2 regions of the Gordonia sp. LMA484 genome follow, and region 2 is predicted to be linked to the other one. Evidence: predicted binding sites of a transcription regulator. Region 2 holds the regulator's gene; the other holds the start of a gene.

Region 1 (15,290 bases), 370 kb from region 2:
TGAGGAGCGAGCTTGCGAGCGTCACGAAGGGCCCGGATCAGCCGATGACCAGCGACTCTCCGTCGGCACCGACATTTACCGGAACCACGTCGCCGTCGTGGACATCGCCGGCCAGCAACGCCCTCGCGAGTTGGTCGCCGATGGCCTGCTGCACCAGCCGCCGCAGCGGACGGGCCCCGTAGAGCGGATCGAAACCACGCTCGGCCAGCCACTCCTTGGCCTTCGGTGTCACCGCGAGCTCCAGTCGACGCTGTGCCAGACGCTTGCCCAACTGTGCCAACTGGATGTCGACGATGGAGACGAGTTCCTCCGGGCTCAGCGCGTCGAAGATCACGACGTCGTCGAGCCGGTTGATGAACTCCGGCTTGAAGGCCGCGCGCACCGCCATCATCACCTGGTCCTTGTCGCCACCCGAACCGAGGTTCGAGGTGAGGATCAGGATCGTGTTGCGGAAGTCGACCGTTCGACCCTGACCGTCGGTCAGACGGCCCTCGTCGAGGACCTGCAGCAGCACGTCGAACACGTCCGGGTGGGCCTTCTCGACCTCGTCGAACAGCACCACCGTGTACGGACGACGGCGGACCGCCTCGGTCAGCTGGCCGCCGGACTCATAACCGACGTATCCCGGAGGTGCACCGACAAGCCTGGCGACACTGTGCTTCTCGCCGTATTCGCTCATGTCGATGCGAACCATCGCACGTTCGTCGTCGAAGAGGAACTCCGCCAATGCCTTGGCGAGCTCGGTCTTACCGACGCCGGTCGGTCCGAGGAACAGGAACGAGCCCAACGGGCGGTTCGGATCGGCGACACCGGCCCGCGCCCGACGCACCGCGTCGGACACCGCCTGCACCGCCTCCTTCTGGCCGATGACCCGGTGTCCCAGTTCATCTTCCATCCGCAGCAGCTTGGCGGTCTCACCTTCGAGCATGCGTCCGGCAGGGATGCCGGTCCAGGACGACACGACCTGCGCGACGTCGTTCGGTCCGACCTCTTCCTGCAGCATCACATCCTGACCCGGATCGGTGCCGGTCTTCTCCACCGCGGCAGCCAGTTGCTTTTCCAGCCCCGGGATCTTGCCGTAGCGGAGTTCGGCAGCACGGCCGAGGTCGCTCTCGCGCTCGGCGCGATCCGCCTCACCACGAAGCCGTTCCAGCTCCTCCTTGAGGTCGCGGACCGCGTCGATGGCAGTCTTCTCCGACTGCCACCGCGCCGAGAGTTCGTTGAGCTTCTCCTTCTGGTCGGCCAGTTCGCCGCGCAGCTTCTCCAGACGTTCCTTCGACGCGTCGTCGGTCTCCTTCTGCAGGGCGACCTCTTCCACCTCGAGTCGACGCACGATGCGCTCGACCTCGTCGATCTCGACGGGGCGCGAGTCGATCTCCATCCGCAACCGCGAGGCGGCTTCGTCGACGAGATCGATGGCCTTGTCCGGCAGGAAACGCGAGGTGATGTAGCGATCCGACAGCGACGCCGCCGACACCAGCGCGGAGTCGGTGATACGCACGCCGTGGTGCACCTCGTAGCGCTCCTTCAGTCCGCGCAGGATGCCGATGGTGTCCTCCACCGACGGCTCCCCGACGTAGACCTGCTGGAAGCGCCGCTCGAGCGCGGCGTCCTTCTCGATGTGCTGGCGGTACTCGTCCAGCGTGGTGGCGCCGACGAGTCGCAGCTCACCGCGGGCGAGCATCGGCTTGATCATGTTGCCGGCGTCCATCGCGGAGTCACCGGTCGCACCGGCGCCGACGATCGTGTGCAGCTCGTCGATGAAGGTGATGACCTGTCCGGCCGATCCCTTGATCTCGTCGAGCACGGCCTTGAGGCGCTCCTCGAACTCGCCGCGGTACTTGGCACCCGCGACCATCGAACCGAGGTCGAGCGAGATGACCGTCTTGTTCCGCAGCGATTCCGGTACGTCACCGGCGATGATGCGTTGGGCCAGGCCCTCGACGATCGCCGTCTTGCCGACGCCGGGTTCACCGATGAGCACCGGGTTGTTCTTGGTGCGCCGAGACAGCACCTGGACGACACGGCGGATCTCGGTGTCCCGTCCGATGACCGGGTCGAGTTTGCCCTCACGCGCAGCCGCGGTCAGATCGGTGGAGTACTTTTCCAACGCCTGATAGGTCTGCTCGGGATCGGCGGTGGTGACGCGCGCATTGCCGCGCACGGCGACGAATGCCTCGCGCAGTGCCTGCGGCGTCGCACCGACGTTGGCCAGGAGTTTGGCGGTGTCGGAATCGCCGGTCGCCAGGCCAACAAGGATGTGCTCGGTCGACACATATTCGTCGCTGAGCTCACCGGCAAGCTGCTGAGCTGCGCTGATCGCCGCGATCGACTCGCGGGAGAGTTGCGGCTGGGCGCTGGCGCTGGCCACCGTCGGGGCGCGGTCCACCAAAGCCTGGGCCTGTGCGCGAACCGTCGACGGGTCCACCCCGACCGCCTTGAGCAGCGGCGCGGCGATGCCGTCGGACTGATCGAGCAGGGCCACCAGGATGTGAGCCGGACGCACATCGGAATTCCCAGCACTGGCCGCCGCCTGCACGGCAGCACTCAACGCTGCCTGCGTCTTGGTGGTCGGGTTGAAGCTGTCCACTCGCGTGTACCTTTCTCTTTAGTCCAACAGACTCAAGTATGAGCCACTCGAGAGGTGCAACGCCAGTAAAGTTGAGTGCATTCCACTCAAGTCTTGGCTAGGGTGTGATGACGGTCACATTCTAGCGTCTCCTGTAACTCATTGATGCCTGCCCGGTTCCCCCGAATCCGGCGCATCCACACACCGACGGGTTGGCCCGGCCGCGGCCCGGGTGTATCCGATCATCGTGTGGCAGGTGTCCGCCTGGACGGGCACACCTGCCACACGCATCCTCAGTTCAGCGCCTTGGCGATGACGTCGGCGGCCGTTCGTCGCGCACGCTCGAGTGCGGTCGTCACGTCGAGCGTGCGGAAGTCTTCAGAGATGATCTCGACACCCCATGGGCCGCCCCATCCGATGTCGGCGAGCGCCTGGATCAGTCCGATCAGATCGAATGACCCTTCACCGCAGAACAGTCGCCGATCCCGGGTGTCCTCGAACAAGGTGCCGCGCACGGTCTCGGCCGCATCGTCGAGTTCGACGCCGAAGAGAATGTCCGAGGTGAGCGACGCCCGGAGATCGGCGATCGAGGTGCCGGCTCGGAACACATGCCAACTATCCACGAGCACACCGCAATTGGGTCGGTCCACGGCCCTCACGAGGTCGGCTGCCATCGGCACGCTGGACACCATCGAGAAGGGCATCGCTTCGATGGCCAGGCGGATTCCACGGGCGGCTGCATCGTCGGCGAGATCACGCAGGGGCGAGACGAGCGGGTCGATCGAATCCAGCGCGGTCCCGAACGCGGTGCCGATCTTGATGTGGCCGGCGCCCAGATCCGCGGCGGCCCCGAACAGCAGTGTGCGCACGTCATCGGAAGCGGCGCGTTTGTCGCCGGTCTCCCACCAGTCGGTGAGCAACTCGACCTCGACGTGCCGCAGGCCCGCGCCACGGATCGCTTCGCCGAGTGCGCCGAAGCCGGGTTCGTCGCGCAGAACACGGAGATCATCCTGAGCGATGCCGATGCCGGCCCATCCGGTGTCGGCGATTGCCTGGATGCGTTCGGCGATGGGGATCGGACTGACTTCGCTGGCCTGGAGCGGCTTGACGTTGCCGGCACTGGTCCAGCAGGTGGCGAGGAGTTCGATAGAGTTCGAGGACATGGCGTCGCTGAGCTTTCTGTGCGTGGTGGAGTCAGGCTTTCGGGATACCGATGGTCGTGCCGGTCGTCGCCGATTCAAGGGCGGCGTCGGCGAGTGCCAGTGCGAGCAGGCCGTCGTCGAAGCCGGGTGAGCACGGTTTCCCGGTACGGATGGCGGCGACAAATGCATCGAGCTCGGCGCGGTAGGCGGCCGCATAGCGTTCCAGGAAGAACGGGAAGTACGGCTGCGCTTGTTCGGTGCCGGTGGCGTCGTATCGGCGCACGGTGGTCGGCGTGATGTTGCCGGCCGACAGCATGCCGGTGGCCCCGAAGGCCTCGAGTCGCTGGTCGTAGCCGAAGGTGCAGTGACGTGAGTTCATGATCGTCACGATCTCGCCGTTGCTGCCGCGCAAAGTGACTGTCGCCGAATCGAAGTCGTTGAGCTCGGCGATGTCATCGCTGAACACGTTGGCGCCGACGGCGGTGACCTCGACGATCTCCGGAACGAAGAACCGTGCGATGTCGAGGTCGTGAATCGTCATGTCGCGGAAGATGCCGCCGGACGCCTCGATGTAGCCGCGTGGTGCGGGTTCGGGATCGCGGCTGATCACGATGAGCTGTTCGAGCCGACCGATCGCACCCGAGGCCACCTGTTGCTGGATGGCGGCGAACGCCGGATCGAAGCGGCGGTTGAATCCGAGCATGATCGGTACGCCGTGCGCGAGGACCGAGTCGCGGCATTCGCGCACCGTGTTGATGTCGAGGTCGATCGGCTTCTCGCACAACACTGCCAACCCTTTGGCCGCAGCGCGTGACATGAGATCGACATGGGTGGGTGTCGGCGAGGCGATGACGACTCCGTCCAGCCCCGGCTCCGCCAGCGCGTCCTCGGGATCCTGGACTGCGCGAGCACCGGTCGCCGCGGCGAGGGCTTGTGCGCCATCGAGGAACGGGTCGGCGACGACCGCCAGTTCGACGTCCGGGTTTTCAGCGATGCTGCGGGCATGGACGTGGCCGATGCGGCCCGATCCGAACAGGGCCAGGCGCAGCTTGTCGTTCGACATGGGTGATCCTTTGCAGTGCAGGGGCGTTGGCCCCGGAGTGACGTGTGAGTTGGCGACTACAGATCGATGCCGGCGCCTCGGTCCGCCGACGACCGATAGCAGGCGTCGATGATGCGGGCCACGGTGAGCGCATCAGAAACCGGTGACACGATCGGGGCGCCGGTGCGGATGCTGTTGATCCAGCCCCGCATCTCGGTGTGGAAGTTGCTGATGTTCTCCAGTTCGGGCAGTTCGGAGAACCTGTTCGCCTCGGTCCGGGCGAACGGCGGTGTGAAGTAGCTCTGCGTCCACTCGGTCCACCCCGCCTGGTAACCCTCGCGTGCCTCGTCGACGAACACGCGCAGCCGCTGCGGGAGCACGCCGGCCTCGATCAGCCCGTTCGTGCCGTGGATCGTGATGTTCGAGCTCTCGAACCATTCCAGGCGGTCGTGGCCGTCGAAGCTGAATGTCGTGGACATGTCGGGGTAGTTCAACAGCACCGCCGCGGAGTCCTCCCGGCTGGCATCGTCGGAGAGCTTCGACGACTTGTGCACCCGCGCGTTCACCGAGTCGGGAGCGCCGAAGACGTGCACCAGCGCATCGAGCATGTGGCAGCCGAGAATCCACAACACGCCGCCCATGTCATTGGGCTGATTGAGATGCTGGGTGAGGTGCTCCCCGGCCAGCGCCGCGCCGCGCGCGGAGACGCTGACGACGTCACCGATGACGCCCTTGTCGACCAGGTCCTTGGCGCGATTGATCGATTCGGCCAGGCGCACGTTGTAGCCCACCTGCAGGACCAGGCTGGCAGGCGCCCGCAGCTCCGCGTCGCGGAGCTGCTCGAGGTCGGCAACGGTGCCGCCACCCGGCTTCTCGACGACGACCGATTTGCCTGCGGCGAGCGCACGCAACGCATGGGGCACCATGTCCCGGCTCTTGGAGTGGACCATGATCGCGTCGATCTCGGTGTCGCCGAGGATGTCGTCGATCTCGCGTGCCTCGAGGTCGTACTTGTCGGTGAAGTACTTCAACCGGGAATCGTCGTCGGCGGCGGCGATCACCTCGACACCGTCGATCTCCCACAGTGCCCGCACCCGGGCCGACGCATGGGGATGAGTGATACCGAGTAGGCCTACGCGAATGGTGTCGGACACGGTGTGGTTCTCCTGTCTGGCAATGCTCTGGGCTATCTGCCGGTTACCTCTGTCGGGTCCGAGCAGGTGGTGAGTACATGTCTGCGGCACTTAGCCCGCTCGACTATCACCTAGTGGACATCTCGTCCAAGTGTGGCATGGGGCACGTCGCGGGTCAAGACGATGCCTCGGACACGGCCGGATCGACCCAGCCGAGATACCGCGAGAGTTCTCGGGCGCCCCACTCAACCAACTCGGATACCGACCGGCCCTCGTCCGGCTCCGCGAGGATGCCCTCGCGGAGGCCGCTGACCGACAGTGACGCGGCGACACGGCCGTAGTGGTCGAATATGGGCGCGCCGACGGCTGCGATACCAGGGGTCACGGTGTTGTCACTGACCGCGAGCCCGGTATCGCGCACCGCTTCGAGCTGTGCATACAACTCCGACCGCGACACGGCGTCGCGGCGCAGGTCATCGCTCGACGCGGCGATCGAGGCGTACTCGTCCCAGGCCTCCTTCTCCTCGAAGGCGAGCAGCGCCCGTGGGGCGGCTCCGACGTGCAAGGGAAGCGAGCGTCCCAGCTGCAACACCGTGCTGTTCACCCGCACCCCGTCGATGCGCTCGATACAGACGGCACGTGGGCCGTTGCGCACACACAGGAACGTGGTCTCACCGGTGGCTCCGTGGATCTCCTCGAGAATCGGGCGCGCAGCCTTGCGGATGTCGAGTCGTCGAACCAGCTCCGAGGCCAGGGTGAGGACCTTGCCCCCCACCCGATAGGCACCTCTGGGGGTGATCTGTTCCACCCAGCCGAGGTCCACCAGAGACGCCAGCATCCGATACACCGAGCTGGCCGGCTCGTTCGTGAGTTCGGTCAGTCGGGCAGAGGTCGCAACTCGTTCTGCGGCAAGGGCTTCCATCAGCGCCCCGGCTTTGAGGATCAGGGCAGGCGAGCGTGGGCCGCTGCGTTCGGCGACAGCGGCCGCACCCGGCCCGCCGCGTGGCACCGGCGACGAAGGCCGGCCCATCGACTCGGCGATCGCGCGTGCCGCGACCTCGAGGACCTGCGCCGCCGACTCGGCCTGCGGGACGATGCTGGACCGCAGACCGGCGACCGAGATCACGCCGACGACCTGGTCGTCACGGCGTACGGGTACCGCCACCGATGCGATACCGTCGACGATCTCGCTGTCGGTGACGCTCCACCCGCGCGTCACGGTGAGCGTCAACCGAGCGCGGAGATCGTCGACGCTGGTAGGTGTGCGGGCTGCCAGTGGTTCGAAGCCGGCCGAGGCCAGCCACTCTTCTCGGACCGCGTTCGGCGCGAACGCCAGGGCCACCTGCGATGCCGCGCCCGCATGCGGTGGTAGCACGCGGCCGGGCTCGAGGTCGCGCAGGTCCACGACCGCTCCGCCCTCCTGATCCAGGCACAGCAGGCCGCCGGGCCCCGGAACTGCGAAGTACGCGTTCATACCGACCTGTTCACGTACCCAGCGCAAATGCTTGTGCAGGTCGCGCCGGTCGACGAAGGCCTCGACGACGGCGTCGCCCCAGCGCAGCAACCCCGGGCCCAGTTCGAGTCGACCATTGGCGCCACCGCGGACGATCTCCAGCTGCTCGAGTGCGGCGGCGATCCGGTACACGCTCGGCCGGGGCTCATCGACGGATTTGGCCAGCTCAGCAGGGGTCGACGGGCCCGAGCGGGCGAGTTCGTCGATGATCTGACCCGCCTTGGTGAGCAATTGAATGGAGTTCACTGCGCCTCATCCCTGAAGTTGTCGGGCCTGCTCCGGCACGCCGATCGCCGATCCGACCCTGCCACGCAGGCGGTTGGTACCGCGCTGCCCGGAGCGTCTCTCGTCATTCGACGTTAGCCGTATCACTTTCTATCAGAACCGTGGTACTGTGCGAACACCTCGTCCATTGTATGAGAGTACATCTCCCGAACAATCTGCAGGAGGGGTCACGTCGATGACCTACGACTTCATTTATCAATCGCTTCCGATGAGGGTCCGCTTCGGCCCCGGTGCCCGCAGCCTGCTGGCCGAGGAGCTCGACCATCTCGGGCTCCGGCGCGTGCTGGTGCTGTGTTCGCCCGGGCAGGACGATGTCGCGCAGCAGATTGCGGACCTGTTGGGTGACCGCAGTGTCGGTCTGTACCCGCACGCCGTCATGCACGTTCCGGCCGAGGTCGCCGAAAAGGCCACCGCCACCGCGGCCGACCTCGGTGCGGACGGTTGTGTCACCGTCGGCGGCGGCTCGGCCATCGGCCTCGGCAAGGCGATCGCCCTCAAACACGGATTGCCGATCATCGCCGTACCGACCACCTACGCCGGCTCGGAGATGACGCCGGTCTGGGGCTTGACCACCGACGGCCGCAAGGAGACCGGACGGGACCAGGCAGTCCTGCCCCGCAGCGTCGTCTATGACCCGGAATTGACCACGACACTGCCCGCCGCCATGTCGGTCACCAGTGCGTTCAACGCGATGGCGCACGCCGTCGAGGGCCTCTATGCACCCGATACGAGTCCCATCGTGTCGTTGCTCGCCGAGGAAGGCGTCCGCGCATTGGCCGCGTCGCTGCCCGGGGTGGTCGCCGATCCCACCGGCCTCGATGCGCGCAGCGAAGCCCTCTACGGCGCCTGGCTGTGCGGCGCCACCTTGGGCGCCACGACGATGTCGCTGCACCACAAGCTGTGCCACGCGCTCGGCGGGACGCTGAATCTGCCGCACGCCGAAACACACACGGTGGTCCTTCCGCACGCGCTGGCCTTCAACGAACCCGAAGCGCCCGCCGCAGTTGCCGCGCTGTGCCGCGCGCTGCCCGGCAATGGCGCACCGTCGTCGCGGATCTGGCGGCTGTCGCGCGAACTGGGGGCACCCGCCTCCCTGGCCGAACTCGGCATGACCGAGGACGACATCGACCGCATCGTCGACGAGGTGACCGCCCGCCCGTACGGAAACCCTCGACCCGTCACTCCTGATGCGGTCCGTGAACTGCTGCGCGCGGCCTGGGCCGGAGATCGCCCGGCCGGCCACTGACCCCATCCACCTACAACCACGATCGAGATCACCATGACCGACACCGTTGCCGCCCCCACCACCACCATTCCGACTCCCGGCCCTGAGCAGGACGCGGTCGAAGAGCGACTGACCCGCAACGTCCTGCAGTCCTTCGCCGAGTGCAAAGATCCACGTCTGACCTATCTGATGCAGGCTCTCGTGCGTCATACCCATGCGTTCATCCGGGAAGTGCGACTGACCGAATCCGAGTGGAACACGGCAATCGAGTTCCTCACCGAGGTCGGCAACATCACCGACGACCGCCGACAGGAGTTCATTCTGTTGTCCGATGTGCTCGGGGCATCCATGCAGACCATCAATGTCAACAACGAGGCGGTCGGCGACGCCACCGAGGCGACCGTCTTCGGGCCCTTCTTCGTCGACGACGCTCCACGCATCGACAACGGCGGCGACATCGCCGGCGGTGCAACGGGCCAACCGTGCTGGGTCGAGGGCACCGTCCGCGACCTCGACGGTGCGCCCGTCCCAAACGCCCGGATCGAGGTGTGGGAAGCCGACGACGACGGCTTCTACGACGTCCAGTACGGCGACGATCGCGTCAGCGGTCGAGCACATCTGTTCAGCGACGACGAAGGCGGCTTCCGATTCTGGGGACTGACCCCGACGCCGTACCCCATCCCTCACGACGGCCCAGTGGGCAGAATGCTCGCCGCGACCGGACGCTCGCCGATGCGGGCCTCACATCTGCATTTCATGGTGTCGGCCCCGGGGCGGCGCACACTTGTCACCCACATCTTCGTCCGTGGCGACGAACTGCTCACCTCCGACACCGTCTTCGGCGTCAAGGAATCGCTCGTCAAGGACTTCGTGCCACAGGGCCCGGGCACACCCACACCCGACGGCCGCGACCTGAACGGATCTGACTGGGCCCGCGCTCGCTTCGACATCGTGCTCGCCCCTGACCGCTGACCTCCGACCGCTGACCTCTGACCGCTGACCTCTGACCCCCGACACAACTGAAACAGACTGCACCACTACAGAAGTAACCACCTCTCTGCAAACAGCCCACAACCGGGAACCGGAAGCATCCGACCCGGCAGGAGAAACTCATGTCCAACACCGCCCCCTCTCTCACGGCAAGCGGAGTAGCGCTGCCACCCTTGCGTCCCGGACCGCACCAACGCCGCATGGACCTCATCGCGGTCGTGGCCACGTTCGGCGGCCTGCTCTTCGGCTACGACACCGGCGTGCTCAACGGCGCACTCGAGCCGATGAGCCGGCAACTCGGCCTCACCGCCGTCACCGAAGGGCTGGTGGTCAGCACCCTGCTCGTCGGTGCCGCGATCGGCTCGGTGCTCTGCGGCCGGATGAGCGACGTCCTCGGCCGCCGCAAGACCATGATCATCCTGTCGATCATCTTCTTCTTCGGAACCCTCGGCGCAGTCGCCGCCCCCAGCCTCGAACTCCTGCTGCCGGCCCGATTCATCCTCGGCCTCGCCGTCGGCGGTGCATCGGTCACCGTGCCGATCTACCTGTCCGAGCTGGCGCCCGCCGAACGTCGCGGCACTCTCTCCGGGCGCAACGACCTGGCCATCGTGATCGGTCAACTCGCAGCGTTCGTCGTCAACGCCATCATCCACGCGGTGTGGGGCGAACACGACGGTGTGTGGCGAATCATGCTCGCGGTCTGTGCGATCCCCGCGGTCTGCATGTTCATCGGTATGCTCCGGATGCCCGAATCCCCACGCTGGCTCATCTCCAAGGGCCGCGACGACGAAGCACTCGCAGTGCTCTCGCAGGTACGCACCCAAGATCGCGCCCGCGCCGAGATGGCCGAGGTCGAAGAACTCGCCGAAGAAGAGCGCGAATCGCAGACCGGTGGTATCGCCGACCTCGCCATCCCGTGGGTGCGGCGCATCCTGTTGGCCGGTGTCATCATCGCCGTCGGCCAACAGCTGACCGGCATCAACTCCGTCATGTACTACGGCACCGACCTTCTCAAGACCGCCGGATTCAGCGACAACGCCGCGCCCATCGCCAACATCTTCATGGGAGTGGCATCGGTCGTCGGCGGTGTGCTCTGCCTGTTCGTGGTCATCGAACGCGTCAGTCGCCGCCGTCTGATCATCTCCGGACTGATCGGTGTCACGATCTGTCACGCCCTGATCGTCGCGTCCACCCTGGTGGTGCCGGACGGCAAGCTGCAGGCCTATGCCGTGCTCGGTTTCGTCGCACTCTTCGTGCTCGTCATGCAGACAACGCTGAACATCCCGGTGTGGGTGTGTCTGTCGGAATTGTTCCCGTTGCGGATGCGCGGGTTCGGTATGGGGGTGTCGGTTCTGATCGGATGGTCCACCAACGCCATTGTGGGACAGGCTTTCCCCACTCTGGTTTCCATCGGCGGGATCACCGGGACCTACACCGTGTTCTTCGTGGTGTGCGCGATCATGACGTTCCTGACCTACAAGACGCTGCCCAACACCAGCCACCGGTCACTCGAAGAACTCGAAGAATCGTTCGCACGCGGCGATTTTCGCTGACACCGCACATCCACCTCAAGGAGTCACCATGAGCATCATCGTCGCCGTGACCGATACCGCTGAAGGCGCCCACGCTCTGCACGAGGCCGTCACCGAAGCGCGTCGGTTCGACACCGACGTCGTCGCCGTCAACCTCACCCTCACCAAACTCGATGCATCCGAGATCGTCACCGACACCGCCATCACGGTTGTGGATCGACTCGGCCGTGACGAACGCGACCCCGTCGACGCCGTCCTGCACGAGATCGACCGGTTCCAGCCCAGCCGTCTGGTGGTGGGTGTCAAGCGCCGCAGCGCCGTCGGAAAGGCGGTACTCGGATCGATCAGCCAACGACTGATCCTGCGCAGCCCGATCCCGGTGCTCGCGGTCAAACTCGACGAGGGGAAAGACGCCGTCTAGGCATCCGGCCGGCGCCGCCAGGAGTTCAGCGCTGCGCGGCGCCGGCCACGTCTGTGACGATCCGATTCGCCAGCTCCTCCGACGACCCGGGATTCTGCCCGGTGTACAGATTTCCGTCGACGACGATATGCGACCGCAGCGGGATCAGCACCTTGGAGTACTCGACACCCGCCTCCCGGAGCATGTCCTCCAGTAGCCATGGCGCCTTGCGCGCGAACAGGTTGAGCAGCTCTTCGCGGTTGTCGACCCGATAACCACAACACTTCTCGTCGGATACACGTGGCACGCCACGTGTATCCGACGAGAAGTGTTGTGTCTACGGTCTCGTCACATCTGAGCGCGGTTACGGACCATGACGTTGCGCCGATTCGACTCTAGTGCCGCCCAGTTCGGTACGCTGGCCGCGGCGAGGTCGCCTTCGACGGCGAGGGCGGGCCCGGTTGTGGCGCCCCATCCGGCGTCGTAGATCTGTTTCACCGAACGGAGTATCCCACCGTCGGTGTCGGCGATCCGGTGCGCAATCTCCACGGCACGATCCACCAAGCCGTCGTGAGCGACGACCTCGGTCACCAGCCCGATACGCAGCGCCAGCTGTGCGTCGACGACCTCTCCGGTGAAGGACATCCGTCGCGCCCAGCCGGGCCCGACACGGTCGGGCAGTCGAACGGTCATCCCGCCGCCGGGCAACACGCCCACCCGGGCGTGGGTGTCGGCGAACACGGCGCGTTCACCGGCGATCAGGAAATCGCAACCGAGTGCGATCTCGAGCCCGCCGGTGAACGCCGCGCCGTTGACGGCACCGACAACCGGGGTGGCGAGCTCACCGACGAGACGGATGCAGTTCGCCTCGTGAACGGCATCGAGATAGTCCGGGCCATCGGCGGCCAAGCTCTTGAGATCCAGTCCCGCGCAGAAAGCCGGATCTGCGCCGGTGAGCACGATGACCCGGACGGCCGGGTCCGCGTCGAGTTGACGCAGTGCGGAACTCAGCCCTCGGGCGAGATCCAGACTCAACGCGTTGCGCGCGTCCGGCCGATTGAGGGTCACGAGTGCGACGGTGTCTCGCACATCCACAAGAAGCGGTTCGGTCATCACGCGTCACCTTCGATAGCAGCGGTTCTGGAGAATCGTGGCGAGCATATCGGCATCCGACCCACGATCCGGCGATTCCGCCATCAGTCCCGGTGACGCGTGACGGTCGGCGGCTAGGACGCTCGGAAATACGGCCGGTACTTGCGCTTGGCCTCGACGATCTCCTTGGCCATCGACAGCGCCACGCTGACGACATCGACTCCGGTCACCGCGGATCGGTTCAGGACCTCGCGGACGGTGTCCGCGATGGCATCCACACGCTCTTCGAGGCCGTGCTCATCGTCGCGGAGTTCGGCCTCCACCGCGATGAGTCCGCCGGCATTGGCGACGAAGTCCGGGACGTGGACGATGCCTCGTTCGTGCAGATCCCGAGCGAGCCGGTCTTCGCTGAGCATGTTGTTCGCCGCGCCGACCAGCGCGGAGGTCCGCAACCGCGAGACCGCCGGTTCGTCGATCACGCCGCCGCCCGCGCAGGGAGCCACCACATCGACCTCGGCGAACAGAACCTCGGCGAGGTCGGCCCCGGTGATCCCGAGCTCGTCGACACCGCGCCGCACCCGGGCCGGATCGATGTCGGCTCCGATCACCTCGGCGCCCGCATCGGACAGCATCCGGGCAACGTGGAACCCGACATTGCCGAGCCCCTGGATCGCCACACGACTACCGGCGACCGCCTTTCCGTCGCACGCCTCGAGAGCGACCTCGATACCGCGCACCACACCGCGGGCAGTGAAGTAGGACGGATCGCCGCGCTGAGCCGACACCACCGGCACATGGCGTCCGATCAGTTCCAGGTCGCGCACCGACGTGCCCATGTCCAACGCCGGAATGTATCGACCATTCAGCGCCGCAATATATTTGGCATGTGCGACCAGCACTTCGTCACGATTCGCGACGCGCGGGTCCGCGTTGATCACGCTCTTGCCACCGCCGAGCGGCACCCCCGCCAGCGCGGCCTTGTAGGTCATCGCCTGAGCGAGGTCCATCGCATCTGCCACAGCCGCCGCGCGGGACGGGTACTGGCGCATCCGCACGCCGCCGAGGGACGGCCCGAGGGTCGTATCATGCACGGCGATAATCGATTCCAGGCCTGCTTCGGGGTCCCGACACAGGACGAGCTGTTCGAAGTCGCGTTCATGGAGTTCGTTGTGCAGGTCGTTTGCGGCGATGGTTGTCGTCATGGCGCAGGACGCTATGACCCCTTCGACAGGCCACACAAGGAGTTCGCGTCAACTGGCCGGCAATACGCAAATCTTTGCCGCGAATGCGACCAGTTCGATAAATTGTTGCGCATGGTCGATCTCGACGACGTTGATCTGGCCCTGCTGGCACTGCTGTCCGAGGAGGGTCGCGCCACCTTCTCGGATCTGGCTGCTCGCGTCAATCTGTCGGTCGCGGCCACCAAACGACGTGTCGACCGTCTCCGCGCGCAGCGCGTGATCACCGGGTTCACCGCAACGATCGACCAGACCGCACTCGGCTGGCCGGTGCAGGCCTTCACCGAGGTTCGCTACGTGGGCACCTCCCAGCCGGACGAGATGATGCAGGCGATGACCGAGATCCCCGAGGTCGAGGCCGTGTACACCATTGCCGGCGACCCGGACATGCTGGTCAAGGTGCGCGCTCGCGATCACAGCCATCTGCAACAGGTCATCAACCATCTCCGACGTGGCGGCAAGGCCACCGGCACGAAGACGATGATCGTCCTCGGTTCCTGGCATCGATAGGGGCGAGCCGCGACGGTGGGTGGAGACGCGAACGCCACCACCCGATCCCCGAGGAACCTCCGAGCCCGCAAACACCACCACCCGATCCCCGAGGAACCTTCGAGCCCGCAAACGCCACCACACCGATCTGAGTCCCTGAGCGACGAGCCTCCGAGTACCCGATCCCTGAGGAGCCTCCGAGCCTGCAAACGCCACCACACCGATCCCCGAGGAACCTCCAAGCCCGCAAACGCCACCACCCGATCCCCGAGGAACCTCCAAGCCCGCAAACGCCACCACACCGATCCCCGAGGAACCTCCAAGCCCGCAAACGCCACCACCCGATCCCCGAGGAGCCTCCGAGCCTGCGAGGATGCGTCACGAAGGGCGCCCCTTCGTGACGCTCGCAAGCTCGCTCCTCAGGGAGCGGGGTGGGCTCGCACGCTCGCTCCTCAGGGAGCGGGGTGAGCTCGCCAGCTCGCTCCTCAGGGAGCGGGGTGGGCTCGCACGCTCGCTCCCCAGGGAGCGCGGTGAACTCGCACGCTCGCTCCCCAGGGAGCGCGGTGAACTCGCAAGCTCGCTGCTGAGAAGCGGCCCCTTCGTGACGCTTCGCTCGTTCCTCGCGAGGCTCCTCAGGGGG
Region 2 (15,290 bases):
TGCGGGCGTTACCACGCGCTCCCTGAGGAGCCTCCGAGCCTGCGAGGGTGCGTCACGAAGGGCCAACGCGTGCGGCCCCTCCGCCAGTCAGGCTCGGCTCACAGATGCTGCTTCACATACCCCGCGGCATTGAGCGTCATCCCGTTGGCCGCATACAGCACGTGCAGGCCGTTGGGCTGGGCGGCCGGCGCGCCGTCGCAGATGTTGTCGCCGGGGATGCAGTAGCTGATCGTCTTGGCCCGATACTCGCGGTCGACGCGGATCGCGGGTGATCCGATGTCGCGCAGGAACCGGTCCGACGGGGGAGCGAACAGCACGACGGCCGCGACATTGTCGGCGACGTTGGCCGGCAGCGGCGGCGGCACCTGGTCGGAGTACTTGCTGTACTGCGCCGGGACGTCGATGCCGGTCGCGGTGGTGAAGCCTGCGACCACGGCCCCCTGGGAGTAGCCGCCGAGCACGATTCGGGTGTTCGGGCACGTGGCGGTCAAGTACTTGATCCGCTTCTGGGCGTCACGCACACCGGTCGTCACCGAATCGGCGATGGCGAGCCTGTCATTGAACTTGTCGCTCGCGGGATAGTTCACCCCGTAGCCGACGACGGACTTGCCGGGCAGCTGCGAACGAACCGCTTCCACCAGGGATAGGCCGGTCAGCCCCAGCGGTGGGGCGGGTTCAGCGGTGCCGCGCGCGAAGATCACCTCCACATCAGGGCAGGTGGCGGCCTTGGCCTGGGCATTCGAGAACATCAGCGAGCCCCCAAGTGCCATGGTCAGGCACGCCAGCGACACCATCAGACGGCGGGCGAATGTCGTTCCGGTCATACACGCACTCCTCGGTAGATACAGGTCGGTCCGGTGCTCACGTGTTGGATTCGAACGGCACCCTTTTCTGGATGGGTCGCTCGTCTACCGAATGTAGTGCGCATCGGACCGCTTTGGGGAGCGCTGTCTGCCAGTGTCTAGTGGATGAGCGAAGAGAACCATTCGACGATGGGGTCAATCGACGCGATGTTCGATCCGAGATGGGCGGAGCCGGCATACGACTGGTTGGGCAGTGTGACGCGCTGGACCGCGGCCTGCTGTCGGCGCAGCTGATCGATGCACCGATCGGTGTTGTCGGGTGTGACCTGCTCATCGTGCGGCACGGTGTAAAGCCGCAGCGGGATCTGCGAGTTCCAGCTATGGCACACGTCGTCGGCGACGCTCAGCGCTCGGGCAAAGCTGCCCGTTGGACGCCGCAACAGACTGAACCCGCGTGGCGTGAGCAACTCGTCCAGGGTCGCCGGCAGGCCGGCGAGCATGATCTGACCGGGGGTGGTGCCGTCGAAATAGCTGTCGACGTGGTCGGCGTACGGCTGTCGGAAGATCTCGGTCGGAGCGTCGTAGATTCCGCCGTGGAGGTGATTCCACGACGTGAAGAGGTAGGCGGTGTATGCAACTGCCAGCCGTTGGTCGACGTGCCCGTCGAGCATGGCGGGGATCTCGGCATCGCGGAACGCGTAGGCTCCGCTGACCGGTGCCACCGCGCGAAGCCGGAGGTCGGGGTCGGCGCCGTCGGCGAGTGCTCGGGCCAGCCCCAACGCCGCCGAGGCGCCTTGCGAGAACCCGGTGACCAGGACGTCTCCGGTCGTGTCGCGACCCAGCTGGTCCAGGAACCTTCGCGAGGCCTGCAGGAAGTCCAGCGAGGCCGACGTCTCCGACGGGACGTCCATCCACGGGTGGCGACCGGGCCCCTCGCCCAGACCGAGGTAGTCGGGAGCCGCGGCTGCAAAACCGCTCGCGGCGTACATGATCGCAGGGCCGGGACCCCACGCGTCCTGGGCCAGGGAAGGGGCGTCTGGTTTGTAACTCGTGGTTCCGTGCGCGTACGACACCAGCGTCAGCTCATCGCTGCTGCGGGGAACGGCCAGCAGCCCGCTGGCGGTGGTGGCCCGGCCCCGGGCGTCGACAGTCCGGTCACGATGCGATAGGTATCGACACCGAAGCGCACTGACGACGTGTCGAAGGATTCGCCGCCGAGCCAGGATCCGATCTGGGGTGCTGAGCGGGTCGCGAGTTCGGTTGTCGACACGATCGATCCGCGTCCGTCAGCGGCAGTCCCGTCCGATGCCGGGGCCGACGTCGTGCAGCCACTGAGCAGGCCGCACGACATGACCACGAGGGCTGAGGCGGTAGCCATCACTGCTGCCCGGATGGCCACGATTCGGCGAGCGCTCATGTGTTACATGTTTGGACACCCGCACGCCTCGACACATCGCTCTGCAGGGTGGGCCTCACCCCGGACTTTCGGGGGACCTGCAACGATGTCTTGCTCGTGGCGGCGGCTTGAGTTACTGCTGATCAAGCGGAGGGGCGAACCCACTCGGCCATCTTCAGCTCCTGGCGAAATATCGCAGGGAACAAACATCCGGCCACCAGGGTTGAGTCGGTCAGACTGAACTTTGGAGGTTAGATGACTGAGACATACTCAGTGCCCGTCCTGTTCGTTCCTGACCTGGTCGTCTTGCCCGGCATGGTGGTGCCGATCCCGCTCGACGACGCCGCTCAGGCGACGGTGGACGCGGCCCGGGCCAGCGAGTCCGGAAAACTGCTGGTCGCCCCGCGTCTGGACGACCGCTATCCCACCTACGGCGTGCTCGCGTCGATCGTCCAGATCGGCCGGATTCCCGGCGGCGGCACAGCCGTCGTCGTGAAGGGCGAGAAGCGGGCCCACATCGGGTCCGGCACCACCGGTCCGGGCGCGGCCCTGTGGGTCGAGATCACCGAGGTCGACGACCCCGAGATCACCGACGAGGTGAAGGCGCTGGCCGCCGAGTACAAGAAGCTGGTGCTGGCCATGCTGCAGCGTCGCGAGGCGTGGCAGATCATCGACGCGGTCAACAAGATGACCGATCCGTCCGACCTTGCCGACACCGCCGGGTACACGTCCTGGCTCACCGACGCCCAGAAGCGTCAGCTGCTGGAGACGCCGGACATCGCCGAGCGACTCACCCTGCTCACCGAGTGGACCGGCGAACACATCGCCGAGACCGAGGTCAGCGACAAGATCGCCGACGATGTGCGCAGCGGCATGGAGAAGCAGCAGAAGGAATTCCTGCTGCGTCAGCAACTCGCCGCGATCCGCAAGGAACTCGGTGAGGACGAACCCGACGGCGCCGACGACTACCGCGGTCGCGTGGAGACCGCCGACCTGCCCGACAAGGTGCGCGAGGCCGCGCTGCGTGAGGTCGGCAAGCTCGAACGCGCCAGCGACCAGTCGCCGGAGACCGGCTGGATCCGCACCTGGCTCGACACCGTGCTCGACCTGCCGTGGAACGTCAAGACCGACGACTCCACCGATATCGCCGGTGCCCGCGAGATCCTCGACGCCGACCACCACGGCCTCGAGGACGTCAAGGACCGCATCGTCGAATACCTGGCGGTGCGTGCACGTCGCGCCGAACGCGGCCTCCAGGTCGTCGGCGGCCGCGGCTCCGGGGCCGTCATGGTGCTGGCCGGCCCGCCCGGTGTCGGCAAGACGTCGCTCGGCGAGAGCGTGGCCCGCGCGTTGGGCCGCACGTTCGTGCGCGTCGCTCTCGGTGGTGTGCGCGACGAGGCCGAGATCCGTGGTCACCGCCGCACCTACGTCGGTGCTCTGCCCGGCCGGATCGTCCGCGCCATCGGCGAGGCCGGATCGATGAATCCAGTCGTGCTGCTCGACGAGATCGACAAGGTGGGCTCGGACTACCGCGGTGATCCGGCGGCGGCACTACTCGAGGTCCTCGACCCTGCGCAGAACCACACGTTCCGCGATCACTACCTGGATCTCGACCTCGACCTGTCCGACGTCCTGTTCCTGGCGACCGCCAACGTGGTGGAGAACATCCCGTCGGCGCTGCTGGACCGGATGGAGCTGGTCACGCTCGACGGCTATACCGAGGACGACAAGGTCGCCATCGCCCGCGACTACCTGCTGCCGAGGCAGGCCGAACGGGCGGCCCTGACCGCCGACGAGGTGACCGTGACCGACGCGGCGCTGCGTGAGATCGCCGCCGACTACACCCGGGAACCCGGTGTGCGGCAGTTCGAGCGGCTACTCGCCAAGGCGCTCCGCAAGGCCGCCACCAATATCGAATCAGGCAAGGCCACCACACCGGTCACGATCGACGAGCCCGACCTCAAGGAATATCTGGGGCGGCCACGGTTCACCCCGGAATCGGCCGAACGCACCGCGGTGCCCGGCGTGGCCACCGGCCTGGCGGTGACCGGAATGGGTGGCGACGTGCTGTTCATCGAGGCCAACTCGACGGACGGCAAGCCCGGACTGCAGCTCACCGGACAACTCGGCGACGTGATGAAGGAATCCGCGCAGATCGCGCTGTCCTATGTCCGGGCGCACGCCGAGCAGCTCGGTGTCGACCCGACAGCGCTGGACAAGACCATCCACGTGCACGTGCCCGCCGGCGCGGTGCCCAAGGACGGTCCGAGCGCGGGCGTCACCATGGTGACCGCGCTGGTCTCCATGGCGACCGGGCGAAAGGTGCGTGCCGAGGTGGGTATGACCGGTGAGGTCACGCTGAACGGTCGGGTGCTGCCGATCGGCGGGGTCAAGCAGAAACTGCTTGCCGCGCAACGCAACGGGCTCACGACCGTGTTCATCCCGCAGCGCAACGAGCCCGACCTCGACGATGTGCCGGCCGAGGTGCTCGACGCGTTGGAGGTCAAGCCCATGGTCGATGTCGCCGACATCATCGTGCAGGCGCTCGAGCCGGCGCAGGAGGCGAACGCTACGGCGGCCTGATCCGCACGGGCACAACGGCACACACGGCCGGGCGGTGCGTAGGAAGGTCCTACGCACCGCCCGTCTGTTGTGTTGTGCCGACTACGCGTCGCCCTGGAGCTGTGCCATCATGCCCATCGCATCCATGATGATGCGGCTCTCGCTCAGCTTGCCGTCCCGGAAACGATCCAAGGTCCAGGCCTCGACCGTCACCGATCGGCCTGTCGCCGGGATGCCGAGGAATTCTCCGCGGTGGGTGCCCGTCCACGTCGACCAGGCCGCCACGCGGTCGCCCTCGGCCACCATCTCGTGGACCGACCACCGCAGGTCGGGGAAGGCGTTGAACATCTGGGCCAAGAAGTCGCGTAGGCCGTCGCGCCCGGGGCCTTGGCCGGGCGGCGGATTCTGCTCGACGAAATCCTCGGTGACGATGTCACTGATCATCTCCAGATGCTGACCGTTGATGATCTCGTCGACGAAACGCCGGTCGGCGAGCTTGTTGGATTCGGCCAAACTGGTTGTCGCGGTGTGTGCTTCGGTTGAGGTGGACATCGATCTGCCTTTCGTGGGTTGTCAGAGCGGAAGTCTGTTGGCGAGGGCTCCGTGGCCCTCGGCACGGCCGGAGAGGGTGCGCGCGAACTCGATGGCGTCGATGCCGATCGTCGGTGCGCCGCCGTGGCCGGTGAAGCGGCCACCCGCGGGGCCCTCGAGGTCGAGTGTGAAGGGCTGGTCGTGGACTTCTGCCCACTCGGCCAGGATGTCCTCGACGATCCGTCCGTCGTGATCGGCGGTGGGCTGCAGCTCGAGGCCGGTTGCCCGCGCGAGGTCGACGCGATGCATCCAGGTGTCGCGGGTGAAGCCGATGTCGAACAGGTACCCGAGGGGCTTCCAGCCGAGGTCCACGCCGAGGGGGGTGCCGATCGGCAACAGCGGAAGTGCGCGAATGGGTGTGGGCATACGCGTTCGTGCCCGCAATGCGGCGGCGGAGTGCGTTTCCCACAGGTTCGCCAGTTCGTCTGTCTGCCAGCGGGTCCGGGCCCGTAGCTGTGCCTCGTTGAGGCCGTCGACCCAGTGTTCGCCACCGATCTCAGCGGTCAGTGGTCTCCCGGCCCGGACCTGCCGGAGGAATTCCAGCGGGTTGGCCTGCGCCTGGGCCGAGGCGATGACATGGACCACCACGTCTCGGGCCGTCCAGCCGTCACAGTCGGTGGCCTTCGCCCAGTCGTCGGGACCGAGGCGTCGAAGCAGTTCGAGCAGGCGCGCGTTCTCGGTGGCGGTGAGTTGCATCGCCTCGTCGTGGCCGATCCGCTTGATGTCTGTTGCGGGACGGGTGCTTTCGAACGAAGTCATTGTGTGGCGTCCTCTCGGGGGAAGTGGTCGACGACGAGCGCGACCATGGTCTCGACATGTCGGGTCCATCGGTCACCTCCGGGGTCGTTGGCGATCTGCTGGGCCCCGATGCCGGCTATGACGGCGGTGTAGGCATCGAGTTGGGCAGGCAGTGTCGCGCCGGCCGCGACAAGCAGGACCTGTGTGCGCCGTACCAGTTGCTCCGCCAACCGGTAGGAGGTCTCTGAGGGGACGAATCCGGGAATGGTGCGCTGGAACAGCAGCTGTTGGCGTGGCGGGTTGTCCACGACGAACTCGACGATCGTCTGCGACAGCCGCATCAGTTGCTCGCGGGCCGAACCGGCCGCGGGAACGGCATCGATCCGTGCGAGCAACTCCTCGTAGGCTTCGGCGAACATCGCGTCGAACAGATCCAGCTTCGACGACACATAGCTGTACAGCGATGGCTGCCGCATGCCCACGCGTCGGGCGACCTCGTGCAGAGTCACCGCACCCAGACCGCTCTCGTTCGCAATCGACCACGCGGCGTCGAGAATCTGCCGGCGTCGCGCGGCGCGCTTATCGAGTGTGAGTGGCGGCATCAGCGGCTCCTATCGTTGATAGGCATAGAACTATCATTGATAGACGATGCGGGAAAGTCAAGAGTCTGTGCCGTTCGGGTGGGTGCTGGATCGGCGGCTCTGATTCGGCCACATCGGCAGCAGCCGATGAGTGCGACGACGATAATCGGTACTGCGGTTTGTCAACGCTGCGCCCGGATCAGGTGAGCCTGCGACCCGCGCGGAACGGATGTCGAGGAGGTCCCATGACCGATCTACCCACCATCACCGACGAAGAAATGCAGACGAGTCTTCAGTACGCCCAGCCGTATTCCGTGGTCATCCTTCGGCCCGGCCCGAAGTACAAATCTCCCGAGGCCGAGGCGATCATCTGGGAACACGGCCGCCGCAATTTCGCGCTCCGGGCGGCCGGCGCCCTGTCCGTGGTGCTCCCGGTCCTCGACGATTCGGATGTGTGCGGTGTGGGCATCTTCGATCGCGACGTCGACACGACCACCGGACTCATGAACGACGACCCCGGGGTTCAGGCCGAAGTCTTCACCTTCGAGGTGCACCCCGCCCGGGGCTTCCCCGGGGATGCGCTGCCGCCGGAACCTGTCTGAGCCGTAGCCGTTGAACGGCGCGTATCAGATCTCGAGGTCCTCGAGAATGTTCATGAACACGGTGGCGTTCTCGTATGGCGCCCCCATCTCCGCCGGGTGGCGTCGACGAGCGCCTCACCGAATGTGTGGAAGTCACGGGTGTCCTGCTGGTCGGCCCCACGGTCATCAGCGTGTTCGGGCGATCGTCGGCTCGCGCCGCTGCCATCGCCGCCGGAGTCGTCGCGACGTCGACGGTGGTAGGCGCCGACCGCGTGGTGGCAGTCATCGCCGGTGAACATGTCACCGTGAACGTCGGCACGTATCGGGCCAACAAATCAACGAGATGCACTGTCCCGCAGGCCTTCCCGGCGCTGTATCGGTCGTCGTCGTACTCCAGGGCGCGATGGGACGCCACCGCGATCCTTCGCTACCCGTCGGCGGTAGGATCGATCAGTCGTCGCCGGTCGGGAAACCGAAGATGCGCGCGATCGCCAGGCGGATCAATTCCCGGGGGAAGTGTGTGGTCGCGATCAGTGTCTGCTGCTGGATGAGTCCGTCGATGAGCGCCACCACCAGTTCCGCCGACCGTTCCGGGCTGTCCGGTCCGAACGCCGCCACGAACGGCTCGGTGAACTCGATGAAGGCGCTGCGGTTGGCGTTCACCTGCTTGCGCAGTTCGTCGTCGAACTGGGCTTCCACGACCAGCGCGTGGCGCGCACTCACCACGCCCTGCCCTTCGGTGGACATCGCCTCGACGAAGTCGGTGGTGCAGTCGAGGATCATGTCGGTGGAGGAGTCGTTTCCGGCCGCGAGTATCGGGGTGAACGCCCGTATCGCGATGGCATACATCTGCTCGTACACCTCGGCGAGCGCGAGTGCCTGGAGTCGAGATCGGGTCGGTGCGTAGTAGTTGACCGAGCCGGCGGGCAGGCCGACCGCCTCGTCCACCGATCGATGTGTGAGTGCTCGCAGGCCGCCGGCGGCGATGACGTCGAGAGCCGCCCGCCCGAACCGCGCCTGCCGGTCAGTCATCGTCGGCTTCGATGTCACGACCCCGCCTTCCGAGGTCACAGGCCTCGCATCTGGAGACCGGGTCCATGCCCGGCTGATGCAGTCTAAACAGCGGTCGCTGGGTGTCGCATGACCGGAGCCGGGCAGTGAGATTTGACTCACATTGAGTGATATGAGCTCAACTTTGACCGCGAAATCGGGAACATTCTCCCCGATCGTCCCGTTGGACTCATCGAGAAACCTGAGTCGTGTAGACTCAACCCAGGTTGACTCCGGCTCGTTCTTTCAGTAGGACATGAGTCGGATGCACTGAGGTTCGGGTCCCGCGCGGGTTTCGAAGAACATCCGCGGTTCGTGCCAGACCGGCGCCGGACCCGGGCACGTACTTGGGTGCAGACCCATGAACTAGGAGGAACACATATGTCTCGTGCAGTTGGAATCGACCTCGGCACCACCAACTCGGTGGTCTCCGTGCTCGAAGGCGGCGAGGCCGCCGTCATCGCCAACGCCGAAGGCTCCCGCACCACGCCCTCGATCGTCGCTTTCGCACGCAACGGTGAGGTTCTGGTCGGACAGCCGGCGAAGAACCAGGCGGTCACCAACGTCGACCGCACCATCCGGTCGGTCAAGCGTCACATGGGCGAAGGCGACTGGTCCGTCGAGATCGACGACAAGAAGTACACCCCGCAGGAGATCAGCGCCCGCACCCTGCAGAAGCTGAAGCGCGACGCCGAGTCCTACCTCGGTGAGGACGTCACCGACGCGGTCATCACCGTCCCGGCTTACTTCAACGACTCGCAGCGCCAGGCCACCAAGGAAGCCGGCCAGATCGCCGGCCTCAACGTCCTGCGTATCGTCAACGAGCCCACCGCCGCCGCACTGGCCTACGGCCTGGACAAGGGCGAGAGCGAGCAGACCATCCTCGTCTTCGACCTCGGTGGCGGTACCTTCGACGTCTCGCTGCTCGAGATCGGCGACGGTGTGGTCGAGGTCCGCGCGACCTCCGGCGACAACCACCTCGGTGGCGACGACTGGGATCAGCGCATCGTCGACTGGCTCGTCGACAAGTTCAAGAGCCAGAACGGCATCGACCTGACCAAGGACAAGATGGCGATGCAGCGTCTGCGTGAGGCTGCGGAGAAGGCCAAGATCGAACTGTCTGCGTCGCAGAGCACCTCGATCAACCTGCCCTACATCACCGTCGACGCGGAGAAGAACCCGCTGTTCCTCGATGAGCAGCTGAGCCGTAGCGAGTTCCAGAAGATCACCTCGGACCTGCTCGAGCGCACCCGTGCGCCGTTCCAGGCCGTCATCAAGGACGCCGGCATCGCCGTCGGCGACATCGATCACGTGGTGCTCGTCGGCGGTTCGACCCGTATGCCCGCGGTGACCGAGCTGGTCAAGGAACTCACCGGTGGCCAGGAGCCCAACAAGGGCGTCAACCCCGATGAGGTCGTCGCCGTCGGCGCCGCCCTGCAGGCCGGCGTGCTGCGCGGCGAGGTCAAGGACGTGCTGCTGCTCGACGTGACCCCGCTGAGCCTCGGTATCGAGACCAAGGGCGGCGTGATGCACAAGCTGATCGAGCGCAACACCACGATCCCGACCAAGCGGTCGGAGACCTACACCACGGCCGAGGACAATCAGCCGTCGGTGCAGATCCAGGTCTATCAGGGTGAGCGTGAGATCGCCTCGCACAACAAGCTGCTCGGTTCGTTCGAACTCGGCGGCATCGCCCCTGCGCCGCAGGGTGTGCCGCAGATCGAGGTGACCTTCGACATCGACGCCAACGGCATCGTGCACGTCACCGCCAAGGACAAGGGCACCGGCAAGGAGAACTCGATCCGCATCCAGGAGGGCTCGGGCCTGAGCAAGGACGAGATCGACCGGATGATCAAGGACGCCGAGGCGCACGCCGACGAGGACCGTCAGCGTCGCGAGGAGGCCGAGACCCGCAACCAGGCCGAGTCGTTGGTCAACCACACCGAGAAGTTCCTCAAGGACAACGAGGACAAGGTGCCGGGCGAGGTCAAGGACAAGGTCGAGGCATCGATCGCGGAGGCTCAGGAGGCTCTGAAGGGCACCGACATCGCCGCCATCAAGGCCGCGATCGAGAAGCTGTCGACCGAGTCGCAGGAGATGGGTCAGGCGATCTATGCGGCATCGGCTGCGGAGTCGCCCAACGGTGGCGCACCGGAAGGTGAGACTGCCGGCGGCGACGACGTGGTGGACGCCGAGGTCGTCGACGAGCCGTCGAACACCGGGGACAACAAGTGACCGCTGGCGGGCCGGACGGCACGCACGCTGCCGAGGAACCGGTCACGGTGACCGATCGTCGTCGCATCGACCCGGAAACGGGTGAGGTGCGCGAGGATCCGGCCGCCGGACCGGGCCCGGCGGAAGCCGAGCCGGTTACGGATGCGGCGCCCGACGAGGGCGAGACAGCCGCCGACGTCGCCGACGAGCGGGTGGCCGAGCTGACCGCGGACCTGCAACGAGAACGGGCCCAGTTCGCCAACTTCCGGCGGCGGGCTGCCGAGGAGAAGCAGGGATCGGTCGCCTATGGCAAGCAGCTCCTCATCGACAAGTTGCTGCCGGTTCTCGACGACCTCGACCGTGCCCGTGAGCACGGCGACCTCGAGAGCGGACCGCTGCGCGGTGTCGCCGACAAACTGGCCGGCGCACTGGCCGGCGAGGGACTCGCCAAGTTCGGCGAACCGGGCGACGTGTTCGACCCCGAATTGCACGAGGCGGTCCAGCACGACGGTGAGGGCGCGGAGCCGGTCATCGGTGCCGTGTACCGCACCGGCTACCGGCTCGGCGAGAAGGTGATCCGTCACGCGATGGTCACGGTCACCGACCCGGTTGATACACCGAGCAATGCAACTGAACAGACTGGTGCACAATAAGCGCACCCTTCTCGATCCCTGAGGAGCGAGGAGCGCTGGTGACCTCCTCGCTCCCTGAGCGACCACCCGGTCCCTGAGGAGCGAGGAGCGCTAGAGCTGGCGACCACCCCGCTCCCTGAGGAGCGAGGAGCGCTAGGGCTGGCGACCACCCCGCTCCCTGAGGAGCGAGGAGCGCTAGGGCTGGCGACCACCCCGCTCCCTGAGGAGCGAGGAGCGCTAGGGCTGGCGACCACCCCGCTCCCTGAGGAGCGAGGAGCGCTAGAGCTAGCGACCACCCCGCTCCCTGAGGAGCGAGGAGCGCTAGCGACGAGCGTCACGAAGGGGCGCCCTTCGTGACGCTCGCAAGCTCGCTCCTCAGGGGGCGGGGACGCTCGGCTCGCTCCTCAGGGGGCGGGGACGCTCGGCTCGCTCCTCAGGGGGCGGGGACGCTCGGCTCGCTCCTCAGGGGGCGGGGACGCTCGGCTCGCTCCTCAGGGGGCGGGGACGCTCGGCTCGCTCCTCAGGGGGCGGGGACGCTCGGCTCGCTCCTCAGGGGGCGGGGACGCTCGGCTCGCTCCTCAGGGGGCGGGGACGCTCGGCTCGCTCCTCAGGGGGCGGGGACGCTCGCAAGCTCGCTCCTCAGGGAGGAGTGAACGACAACTGAACAAGGACAACTTCATCCAGACAATTGACATATCGAAGGAGGTGACGTCTGGTGGCTCCGCAGAGAGAGTGGTTGGAACACGACTTCTACAAGGACCTGGGCGTTGCTTCTGACGCTTCAGCTGAAGAGATCAAGAAGGCCTACCGGAAGCTCGCTCGCGAGCTGCACCCCGATGCGAATCCGGGTGACACCGCGGCCGAAGAGCGATTCAAGCGGGTGTCTGAAGCACACAGCGTGCTGTCCGATGCCGAGAAGCGCAAGGAATACGACGAGACCCGCGCCATGTTCGCCGGCGGACGATTCCGCGGCGGAGGCAACGGGTTCCCCGGGGGCTTCCCCGGAGGCGGGGGAACGACCTACACGACGTCGACCGGCGCCGACTTCAACATCGGCGACCTGTTCGGCGGGGGCGACGCGGGCGGCGCCGGCGGCGGATTCGGCGACCTGTTCGAGGGCTTGTTCAACCGCGGCCCGCGCAACTCGACGGCCACTCGGCCCAAGCGCGGCAACGACCTCGAGACCGAGACGTCGTTGTCGTTCAAGGACGCCGCGATGGGTACGACCGTCCCATTGCGGGTGACCAGCCCGGCTCCCTGTACGACCTGCCATGGCAGCGGCGCGAAGCCGGGCACCAGTCCGCGGGTCTGCCCGAACTGCAACGGTTCCGGGTTCGTGAGCCGCAACCAGGGGGCGTTCGGTTTCAGCGAACCGTGCCAGGACTGCCAGGGCACCGGGTCACGGATCGACGATCCGTGCTCGGATTGCGAGGGCACCGGCGTGAAGGTCCGCGCCCGCACCATCAATGTCCGCATTCCCGCCGGCGTGGAGGACGGCCAGCGCATTCGCTTGGCCGGCCAGGGGGAGGCGGGCCGTCGCGGAGCGCCGTCCGGCGACCTGTACGTCGTCGTGCACGTCACCGCCGACAAGGTGTTCACCCGCAGCGGCAACGACCTCAAAGTGCAGCTGCCCGTCAGCATCTCCGAGCTCGTGCTCGGTGCGACGGTGTCGGTGCCGACGCTCGACGGGACCGTCGGGGTCAAGATCCCGGCGAACACCACCGACGGCCGCACCCTGCGGGTCCGAGGACGTGGGGTGCCCAAGCGGTCCGGCGGCGCCGGTGACCTGCTCGTCACCGTCAAGGTGGCCGTACCGCCGAAACTGGACGACGCGGCCGCCGAAGCGATGCGGCAGTACGCCGCCGCGGAGAAGGCCGCCGGTTTCGATCCCCGCGCCGGGTGGGGGCGATGATGATGGCGCGCGACTTCGAGAACGAGAGTGCCGCGACGTTCCTCATCTCGGTCGCCGCCGAACTCGCCGGCATGCATGCGCAGACACTGCGCACCTATGACCGGCTCGGTCTGGTCACGCCGCAACGCACGAGCGGCGGCGGCCGGCGCTACTCCACGCGCGACGTCGAACTGCTCCGCGAGATCCAGCGCCTGTCCCAGGAGGAGGGTGTGAACCTCGCCGGGATCAAGCGGATCATCGACCTGAGCAATCAGGTCGACGCGCTCCAGCAGCGGGTTCGTGAACTCCAGGCCGACCTCGACAGCGCGTCCCAGCGGCGTGGCGGCGAACTGGTGCCGGTACCACGGACCAGCGCGCTGGTGGTGTGGCAGCCGCGGCGCAAGCGTAAAGCCGACTGATCGGCGACATCGCCCACCCGCTACCCTGACTCGGGACGAAACGTCGCCGGAGACAGGACTGAGGACATGGCCGAGACGAAGGGCGCCCATTTCGGGGGCGGCTCGCCCTCGGCCGGGTCGGTGCTCGGGATCTCCGTCGTCGAGGATCAGGTGGCCTCCATCGTCCGTGGCCCAGACGGCGAGATCATCGCCACCAACCTGGTCGAGCTGCCCGATCCGTCGGCACAGAGTTCGGAGACCGCGATCCACGAGCTCGTGGATTCCGTGCCGTACGAGATCGATCGGATCGGTATCGCCTGTGCGCGGCCGGCCACGCAAAGCTATCTGCAGTCGAATCTTTCGCCCGGGACGTCTCGGCCTGGCTGGTACGACAAGGTTCTTGTCACCGACTCGCCGAGCGCCCTTGCCGAGGCGGCCCGCGCGGTGGTCGCCGGCCGCGGCATCATCGCCGTCGTCGACCTGGACCGCGCGGCGGTCCCGTCGCCGGGATCGTCGGTGGTCACACTGGACTCGGCGACCGGCGAGGTGCTCGGCACGGCCGAGTTCGCCTACGGTTCCCCCGGTCCCGTCACCGATCCGGCCCATGCCAGTGCTGTCGCCGACGCGGTGGTGGCCGCACCCGGCGGTTCGTCGGTGACGTCGGTGGTGTGTACCGGCCCGGGGGCGGAGGTGCCCGGCGCGGCGTCGGCCCTCGAGTACGCACTGGCGCGCCCGGTCACGGTGGCCCACCAACCGGCGCTCGCCGCTGCCGTCGGTGCGGCCACACTCGCGGTGCGACCCGCTGCCGCGGTGCGCGGAGCGTCGTCGAACCGTCGCTGGTGGCTGATCGGCGCAGCGATCGTGGCGGCCTTGGCCCTCGGCGCGATCGCAGCGTCGGCCGTCTTCGCCGGGGTCGACGCTGCCGACGAAGACGCGGCCCCGACGTCCACGGTCACCGAGACCGCGCCACCGACGACCGTGACCCGCACTGCCGAACCGGTGACACAGGTCCGTACCGAGGTGGCGACCACGACGGTGCGCGCTCAGCGGGAGACCGTCACCGAGACGTCGACGGCCACCGAGACCGAAACCGAGACCGAGACCGCCACCGATGCGCCGACCGTCACCGTCACCGAGACGACGACGGAGACCGTGTTCGGCGGCGGCCCGGGCACCACCTACGGCCCGCCCTGACGCGAAGACGCTCTGTTCGTTCCCCTGGTATCGGCAGGTCCCCCGCCGGCTGGTGGAGAGTTTGGCGATACCCGGGGGAGGAAGCTCGGACCGTCAGCCGACCGGGTCGTGCTGGATCATGCTGGCCCGCGCACCGGCGATGAGCAGTCGGCGACGGGTCGTGTCGATCATCTTCGCCGACCCCGCGATCAGGACCTGATGGTCATCCCACGGGCCTGACCCGGCGACCACCTCGGCCAGGGTGCCGATCCGGTGCTCGATCCCCAATGCCTCCGGCGTCGCCATCGACGTGATCCACCACGGATCGGCAGTCTCCTCCGACACCGCGGTCACCGTCAGCCACGGATTGGTCGCCGCGATCCGACGCAGCACCGCGAGGTCATACAGCTCGCCCGGGTACCGCATCCCATAGAAGATGTGGGTGGGCGGCGAGTCGGCCCGTTTCGACATCTCGATCAACAGCGCTCGCAGCGGCGCCAGGCCCGTCCCGCCCGCGACCATCAGCACCGGCCGCTGCCGGTCGACGTGCAGCGTGCCGTGGCCCTGAGCGAAATACCAGACATCGCCGGGCCGCGTCTCACCGACGATCGCGGAGCTCACCGTTCCTCCCTGCACGGCACGGACATGGAACTCGAGTTCGCCCGCCGGGTTCGGGGGGA

The links. Region 2 encodes HspR, which represses chaperone genes until heat shock. Its sites were predicted from a motif close to ANNTGAGTNNNNNNNACTCANNT; they were not measured.
Region 1: the regulator HspR is predicted to act here: its motif matches at 2,660-2,682, upstream of clpB (ATP-dependent chaperone ClpB).

The regions. Positions count from the first base shown of each region.
Region 1 is NZ_CM176700.1:194,945-210,234, reverse strand. Features, by position in the region: gene clpB (ATP-dependent chaperone ClpB) at 38-2,590, opposite strand; gene AC4AMJ_RS00920 (sugar phosphate isomerase/epimerase family protein) at 2,863-3,732, opposite strand; gene iolG (inositol 2-dehydrogenase) at 3,764-4,774, opposite strand; gene AC4AMJ_RS00910 (Gfo/Idh/MocA family protein) at 4,831-5,907, opposite strand; gene AC4AMJ_RS00905 (IclR family transcriptional regulator) at 6,062-7,645, opposite strand; gene AC4AMJ_RS00900 (maleylacetate reductase) at 7,860-8,930, shown strand; gene AC4AMJ_RS00895 (intradiol ring-cleavage dioxygenase) at 8,964-9,881, shown strand; gene AC4AMJ_RS00890 (sugar porter family MFS transporter) at 10,022-11,452, shown strand; gene AC4AMJ_RS00885 (universal stress protein) at 11,481-11,852, shown strand; gene AC4AMJ_RS00880 (hypothetical protein) at 11,878-12,138, opposite strand; gene AC4AMJ_RS00875 (enoyl-CoA hydratase) at 12,180-12,944, opposite strand; gene AC4AMJ_RS00870 (Glu/Leu/Phe/Val family dehydrogenase) at 13,058-14,125, opposite strand; gene AC4AMJ_RS00865 (Lrp/AsnC family transcriptional regulator) at 14,237-14,671, shown strand.
Region 2 is NZ_CM176700.1:6,358,174-6,373,463, forward strand. Features, by position in the region: gene AC4AMJ_RS28250 (cutinase family protein) at 99-824, opposite strand; gene AC4AMJ_RS28255 (hypothetical protein) at 962-1,876, opposite strand; gene AC4AMJ_RS28260 (hypothetical protein) at 1,882-2,220, opposite strand; gene lon (endopeptidase La) at 2,455-4,782, shown strand; gene AC4AMJ_RS28270 (ester cyclase) at 4,864-5,313, opposite strand; gene AC4AMJ_RS28275 (maleylpyruvate isomerase family mycothiol-dependent enzyme) at 5,335-6,111, opposite strand; gene AC4AMJ_RS28280 (TetR/AcrR family transcriptional regulator) at 6,108-6,692, opposite strand; gene AC4AMJ_RS28285 (hypothetical protein) at 6,917-7,273, shown strand; gene AC4AMJ_RS28290 (TetR/AcrR family transcriptional regulator) at 7,703-8,302, opposite strand; gene dnaK (molecular chaperone DnaK) at 8,684-10,537, shown strand; gene grpE (nucleotide exchange factor GrpE) at 10,534-11,169, shown strand; gene dnaJ (molecular chaperone DnaJ) at 11,864-13,060, shown strand; gene AC4AMJ_RS28310 (heat shock protein transcriptional repressor HspR) at 13,060-13,458, shown strand; gene AC4AMJ_RS28315 (hypothetical protein) at 13,525-14,631, shown strand; gene AC4AMJ_RS28320 (FAD-binding oxidoreductase) at 14,725-15,290, opposite strand, start outside.